2 regions of the Aminobacter sp. SR38 genome follow, and region 2 is predicted to be linked to the other one. Evidence: predicted binding sites of a transcription regulator. Region 2 holds the regulator's gene; the other holds the start of a gene.
What was found. The regulator LexA, encoded in region 2, represses DNA repair genes until DNA is damaged. The targets are predictions, from matches to a motif close to TGTTCNNNNTGTGTTCNG.
Positions count from the first base shown of each region.

Region 1: the regulator LexA is predicted to act here: its motif matches at 2,182-2,199, upstream of IG197_RS07965 (PA0069 family radical SAM protein).

Region 1 is NZ_CP062112.1:1,625,507-1,628,934, reverse strand. Features, by position in the region: gene IG197_RS07975 (DUF4180 domain-containing protein) at 1-169, shown strand, start outside; gene IG197_RS07970 (ribonuclease HII) at 159-809, opposite strand; gene IG197_RS07965 (PA0069 family radical SAM protein) at 955-2,109, opposite strand; gene IG197_RS07960 (glycosyltransferase) at 2,257-2,760, shown strand; gene moaB (molybdenum cofactor biosynthesis protein B) at 2,812-3,363, opposite strand; gene IG197_RS07950 (4-(cytidine 5'-diphospho)-2-C-methyl-D-erythritol kinase) at 3,376-3,428, opposite strand, start outside.
Region 2 is NZ_CP062112.1:482,412-485,839, reverse strand. Features, by position in the region: gene IG197_RS02415 (ComEC/Rec2 family competence protein) at 1-919, shown strand, start outside; gene lexA (transcriptional repressor LexA) at 1,047-1,763, opposite strand; gene glp (gephyrin-like molybdotransferase Glp) at 1,869-3,074, opposite strand; gene moaC (cyclic pyranopterin monophosphate synthase MoaC) at 3,075-3,428, opposite strand, start outside.

The DNA.
Region 1 (3,428 bases), 1.1 Mb from region 2:
GGCGCTGGAAGCAAGCGGTGCGCTGCGTGACTTCGTGCGCGAGACCAACAAGGGCAAGTCGATCTGGTTCGTTGCGGATGTTGCCGAACTTGACGTCAGGCTCGGGACGTCGCCGCTTCAGAGTGGGCAGGGTTATGCGCCAGGCGTTTCTGCCGTGGTTAGTCCCTGAACGGGGCAAAGGAAATGCGGTGCAGCCGAAGCGATGCGCCGTGCTCGATGATCGCCGCCCTGTGGCGCGCGGTGGCGTAGCCCATATGGACTTCGAAACCGTAGCGGTTGTCGTTCGAGCCGCAGACAGACATCATGCGGTCGCGCGTCACCTTGGCGACGATCGAGGCGGCGGCGATGGATTGCGAGCGCTGGTCGCCCTTGACAAGGGCGCGGCAGGTGCAGGCGAGGCCGGGTGGCACGTCGCGGCCGTCGGCCAGCGCCGACTTCGCCGCCACCGGCAGGCCCGCAAGCGCCCGGCGCATCGCTTCCAGGCTCGCCTTGCGGATATCGCTGCGGTCGATGCTGTCGGCCGAAACCGACGCCACGGCGACGCCAAGGGCCTTGCACAGCACTTCGTCGAACAGCGCGTCGCGCTGGGCGGCTGTAAGGCGCTTGGAATCGTCCAACCCCGATGGAATGTTGCCGGGGTCGAGCACCACGGCGGCAGCGACAACCGGGCCGGCGAGGGGGCCGCGTCCGGCTTCGTCGAGGCCCGCGCATGGCCACAGGCCACCCGATATCGCTTTCGTTTCGAAGGCGAAGTCGGGCTTGTCGATGAATTCGAAGAGGGGCGGAGAATCGGAGCGCGGGCGAGCCATGGTGCGGCGATGCTCGCATCGGCCCCGATCCTCCGCAAGACCTTCCCGGCCGATTAGGGCGGCGGCTCGGGAAGGCACCGTCAACTGGCCACGGGGAACGGCCGGACGGAATTTCTTTTCTGGGACGGTGGCGCCGCCAGAGTTTTCAAAGCAGCGTCAATTGCAGCTGATCCTTGGGGCCGGCTTCGAAAAGGTCGGTCCGGAGCGGGGTGCGCACCGAATTGAGGCCCAGGCGCTGTGCCGCGATCTCGAAGCGGCGGCCGATCTGCCAGGCATAGGGCCCCTTGCCCTTCATGCGCTTGCCCCATTCCGAATCGTAGTCCTTGCCGTCGCGCATCGAGCGGATCAACGACAGCACGTGGCGATAGCTGTCGGGATAATGGCGCAGCAGCCAGTCCTTGAAGATCGGGCTGACTTCCAGCGGCAGGCGCAGGATGACGTAGCCGGCGCTGGTGGCACCTGCGGCCATGGCCGAATCGAGAATGCGCTCGATCTCCTGGTCGGTGAGGCCTGGGATGATCGGCGCGACCATCACCGAGACCGGAATGCCTGCATCGGAGAGCTGGCGGATAGCTTCGAGCCGCTTCGTCGGCGTCGCGGCCCGAGGCTCCATCGTGCGCGCCAGCATGCGGTCGAGCGTCGTCACCGACAGCGCCACCTTGGCCAGGCCTTTTTCGGCCATGCGGCTGAGGATATCGATGTCGCGTGTGACCATTGCCGACTTGGTGACGATGCCGACAGGATGGTTGCGCGCCTCCAGCACCTCGAGCACCTCGCGCATGATGCGCCAGTGCTTCTCGATCGGCTGATAGGGATCGGTGTTGGTGCCGATGGCGATGGTGCGCGGCTGGTAACCGTCCTTCGACAGTTCGCGGTCGAGCAGCCGCGCCGCATCCGGCTTGGCAAACAGCTTGGATTCGAAATCGAGCCCGGCCGACAGGCCCATATAGCTGTGGGTGGGGCGGGCGAAACAGTAGACGCAACCATGCTCACAACCACGATAGGGATTGATCGAGCGGTCGAATGAGATGTCGGGCGACTCGTTGCGGGTGATGATGGTGCGCGGCTTCTCGACCTGGACCTCGGTCTTGAACGGCGGCAGCTCCTCGATTGTGCTCCAGCCGTCGTCGAAGACATGGCGGCTGACCGGCTCGTAGCGCCCCGACGGGTTGACGCCGGCACCGCGGCCGCGTCGGCGCTCATGGTTGATGCGCAGGCCGCTTTCCTCGATCATGGCATTGGCCATTCCGGCTCCACCACCCTTGAAAGCGGCAATATCGGCCCGTGCGATGGGTTCCATTTCGCTATCTCCCCGAGGGAAAGAGGCCGCCCGTCGATTCGTTCGGCATGAAACTATTCCTATTTTGGAAAAGAGAACAAAGCAAGAACTTTGTTCTCCGGGCCGCGAGGCTGGCGCTTCGGCCGGCTTTCCGATATGCGGCTGGATATGCTGAGCGTTCTGATCGAGACCAGGGACGACGAGGAGGGACTGGCCCGCACGCTGGCGGCGCTGGTCGGCGGCGCCGTCGAGGGTGTCGTGCGCGAGGTGATCGTCTGTGACCTCGGCTCCACCGACCAGACCCATTATGTCGCCGAACATGCCGGCTGCGCCTATCTCGCCAAGGGCGGCATCCAGGCGGGCATCGCGCAGGCAAGGAGCGACTGGCTGCTGCTGCTCGAGCCGGGCGCGCGGCTGGCCGAAGGCTGGACCGAGGATGCTGTTCGCCACATGAGCCGACTGACCATGGCGGCGCGCTTCACCCGGTCGCGGGCGAGCAACCGTCCGTTCTGGGAACGGGTGACGTCGCGGCCGCGCGCTCTGGAGCAGGGGCTGGTCATCACCAGGAAGCAGGCAGCTGTTCTGGGTCGCAACGGGGCGGACGCCGAAGGCATCGCGCGCGGACTTGCCATGAAGACGCTGGATGCCGAAATCGTCGTCGCGCCGCGCTAGGGCAATTCCAGCAGCGACATTTCGTCGGAAATTGCGAAAGACGCCCTGGCTTCAGGCTGACTTGGTGCCGCCACGCCTGAGGTGCTCGTCGAGCCGCGGCATGATCTCGACGAAATTGCACGGCATGTGGCGGTAATCGAGCTGCGCCTTGAGAATGCCGTCCCAGGCGTCGCGGCACGCCCCTGGCGACCCCGGCAGCACGAAGACGAAGGTGGCGTTGAGCACGCCGCCGGTGGCGCGCGACTGGATCGTCGACGTGCCGATCTTGTCGTAGGAAATGCGGTGGAACACCTCCGAGAAGCCGTCCATTCGCTTTTCGAAGATCGGCTCCAGCGCGTCCGGCGTGACGTCGCGGCCGGTGAAGCCGGTGCCTCCAGTGGTGATGATCACGTCGATTTCGGCATCGAGCGACCAGGCGATGACGCGGTCGCGGATCTTGTCCTTGTCGTCGGTGACGATGTCGCGCGCCTTGAGCACGTGCCCGGCCTCGGTGATGCGGTCGGCCAGCGTCTGGCCCGACTTGTCCTCGGCCAGCGCGCGGGTGTCAGAGACGGTCAGCACCGCGATGCGGACGGGAACGAAGGGGCGGGGCTCGCTGGCCATTATGTTGGGCTCCTAGGTCCGGGTCGTTGTGGCGGCGCTGAACCAGCCGGGGCGCTCTGCCGAGA
Region 2 (3,428 bases):
CCCCTTCCTCGACACGATGGGCTTTGGCCTGAAGGCAATGATTGGCATCGCCACCTGGTTCTCCGAGCGCTCGCCGGTCGATGCGGTCGGCCTTGTCTCGTCACATGCGGTATTGTTGCTCACAGCAGCACTCGTCATCGCGTCGACGGCAACGACCTGGCTGCGCGCCGCCGCACTGCCATTCGCGGCCCTTGGGCTGCTGACGGTCGTGGAAACGGAAACGCCCGCCGTTCTCGTTTCGGAAGATGGCCGCCTCGTCGGCGTCCCGGTCGACGATGGCAAGCTGGCCGTCAATCGCGTCCGGCCGAACCAGTTCACCGTCGACAACTGGCAGCGCGCGCTGGCGTCGGAAACACTCGTCACCCCGGCCCGTTCGGCCGCGAATGCAACGAACGGGACTGTCCGTATGCCCAGCGAGACCGGCTCACAGCCAGCAGCCGATGCAGATGTCGCCGGTACGATACCCGGCAAACCAGTATCTGGAGAGCTAAACCCCGCCGGCGCGGACGCCTTCGTCTGTGATAGCGGGCTCTGCAAGGTTCAGCAACCAGAGGGTGCACGAATCGTCCATGCGGCGAATGCGAGCGCCGCTGCACGAGCCTGCGACAACGCGGATCTCGTCGTCGTCGACGATGCCACGGCAAGCGATGTCTGCCCCGGCGTGGCCGTGCTTACCAAACGCGAGCTGGCGCGCCTTGGCAGTGCGTCGATATTCATCACAGCCGAGGCGGCTGGCGTAGATCGGGCGGTCGAGATACGCCACGCCGTGGCGGAACCGTACCGCCCGTGGCATGCGCAGCGCCAATTTTCGCGCGAGGCGAGGGGCCTGTCACCCTACAAGCGAGCGGAGATGCCCCCGAAGACACCTGCCGGGGCAACCAAGGCGCACCCGAAAGCGCCGACTGCGGCCACACGGTGAGTCCGAAATCTGTACCCGCCGTCGCAGAGCCGTCAGATAAGGCAAGATAGCAACAGGGCAGATCAGTCCGGCTTACAGATTGCAGCAGGATGGACATGCCGAGGTGGCGGAAACGCAGCCCCGGCAATCAATAGCGGCGGATCAGGCCGACAAGCTTGCCCTGCACCTTGACCCTGTCCGGTCCGAAGATGCGGGTTTCATAGGCCGGATTGGCAGCCTCAAGAGCGATCGAGGCACCCTTGCGGCGGAAACGCTTGAGCGTCGCTTCTTCGTCGTCGACGAGGGCGACGATGATCTCACCGGGATTGGCCGTGGTCGAGCTGCGGATGACCACAGTGTCGCCGTCGAAGATGCCGGCCTCGATCATCGAGTCGCCCTTGACTTCGAGCGCGTAATGCTCGCCGCCCATGATCATGTCTGGCGGCACCGAAATCGAATGCGTCTTGTGCTGGATGGCGTCGATCGGCACACCGGCAGCGATGCGTCCCATGACGGGAATGGCAACCGCCGAAGCAACATCGTCGTCATTGCCGGCCGACATGCTGCGTGACGGCTCGGGTTTGCGGCCGAGGCTACCCTCGATGACGCTGGGCGAGAACTTCTTCGCCGCGTTGAGGCCAGGCGCGATCGAATCGGGCAGGCGCAGCACTTCAAGCGCGCGCGCCCGGTTGGGCAGGCGTCTGATGAAGCCGCGTTCTTCGAGCGCCGTGATCAGGCGATGGATGCCGGACTTGGAGGCGAGGTCGAGTGCTTCCTTCATCTCGTCGAAGGACGGCGGAATACCCGCTTCCTTCAGCCTCTCGTGGATGAATAGCAAAAGCTCGTGTTGTTTGCGCGTCAGCATCGCCACCCCCGAGGAATCAGAAGAAAAACAAACCCAGAACAAACACTATCTGTTCCAGTTGTGTTCCGCAACTGTTGATATTTCGTGAAGGGTGGAAGGTGCTGCTCAGCGCAACATCATCACCTTGCAGGCGCTGCCGGCTTCGACTGCAGGCGCGAAGGGCACCCGCACGATGGCGCAGTTGGCGTCGGCCAGCGTGCGCAGCATCGAAGAGTCCTGGATCAGGTAGGGTGTGACGACGAGACCCTCAGCGGTCTCGCGCGCAATCGCGCGGACAAAGTCCTGGCGCAGGTCGTTGGCCGCCATTGCCGTGTCGAGAATGCCGTTGCGCATGTCGGGCGAATAAGGGCGGCCGCCAAGCTTCGCCAGCAGAGGTTTCAGGAAAATCTGCGAGCAGATCAGGCTGGCAACCGGATTGCCCGGCAGGCCGACGCAGCGGCTGTTGCCGAGCCGGCCGAACATCAGCGGCTTGCCCGGGCGCATCGCGATCTTCCAGAAGTTGAGATCCATGCCGAGATCGGTCAGGACACGGTGAACGAGGTCGTGGTCGCCGACCGAAGCGCCGCCCAGCGTGACGATCACATCGGCGTCGGCGGCGAGCGCCTTGGCGACCAGTGCGGAGATTGCCTCGGTGCGGTCGGCGGCGATGCCGAGATCGAGTACGCGCGCGCCAACCGACTGAACGATCGCCGCGACGCCATAGGCGTTGGAGGCGATGATCTGGTCGGGCCCGGGATTGCTGCCCGGCGGCAACAGCTCGTCGCCGGTGGCGATGATGGCGACCAGAGGCGCCCGCAGCACTTCGACGCTGGGATGATTGGCAGCTGCGATCAGCGAGAGCGCTGCCGGGTCGAGCACACGTCCTGCATCAAGGATGAGGTCGCCCTGCTTGAAGTCGAGGCCCCTGGCGCGGATGTTGCGGCCAGCAAGCGTTGGCTCGAGCACCGCGATCTCGCCATTGCCGAGATCGCGAACGTTTTCCTGAATGACGACGGTATCCGCGCCTTGAGGCACCGGTGCGCCGGTGAAGATGCGGACGCACTCGCCCGGTCCGACGGTGCCCGTGAACTGCTTGCCGGCGGGTGCCTGGCCGATAACCTTGAGCTGCGCCGGCAGTGAAGCGATGTCGGCGGCCTGGACGGCGTAGCCATCCATGGCGGAGGCGTCAAAGGGCGGCTGGGTGCGCAGGGCGTGTAGTGGAGCCGAGAGCACGCGGCCCGATGCCTGGGCAAGGCCGACAGTTTCCGTGCCGCGTGGTTCGGCAGCGTCGAGCAGGCGCGCCAGGGCGTCGGCGACGGGCAGCAGCGCCATCTATTCGGCAGCCTTGTAGTCGCCCGACTTGCCGCCGGTCTTCTCGACCAGCCGGATGCCGGAGATCACCATGCCGCGGTCGGCGGCCTTGGCCATGTCGTAGATGGTAAGGCAGGCGACCGAGGCAGCCGTCAGCGCTTCCATCTCGACGCCGGTCTTGCCGGTGACGCGGGCAAGCGCCGTGACGCGCAGGCCGGGCAGCGCCTCATCTGGCTCGATCTCGACCGAAACCTTGGTCAAAAGAATGGGATGGCAGAGCGGCACGAGCTCATGGGTGCGTTTGGCCGCCATGATGCCGGCGATGCGGGCGGTGCCGAGCACGTCACCCTTCTTGGCGTTGCCCGACAGGATCAA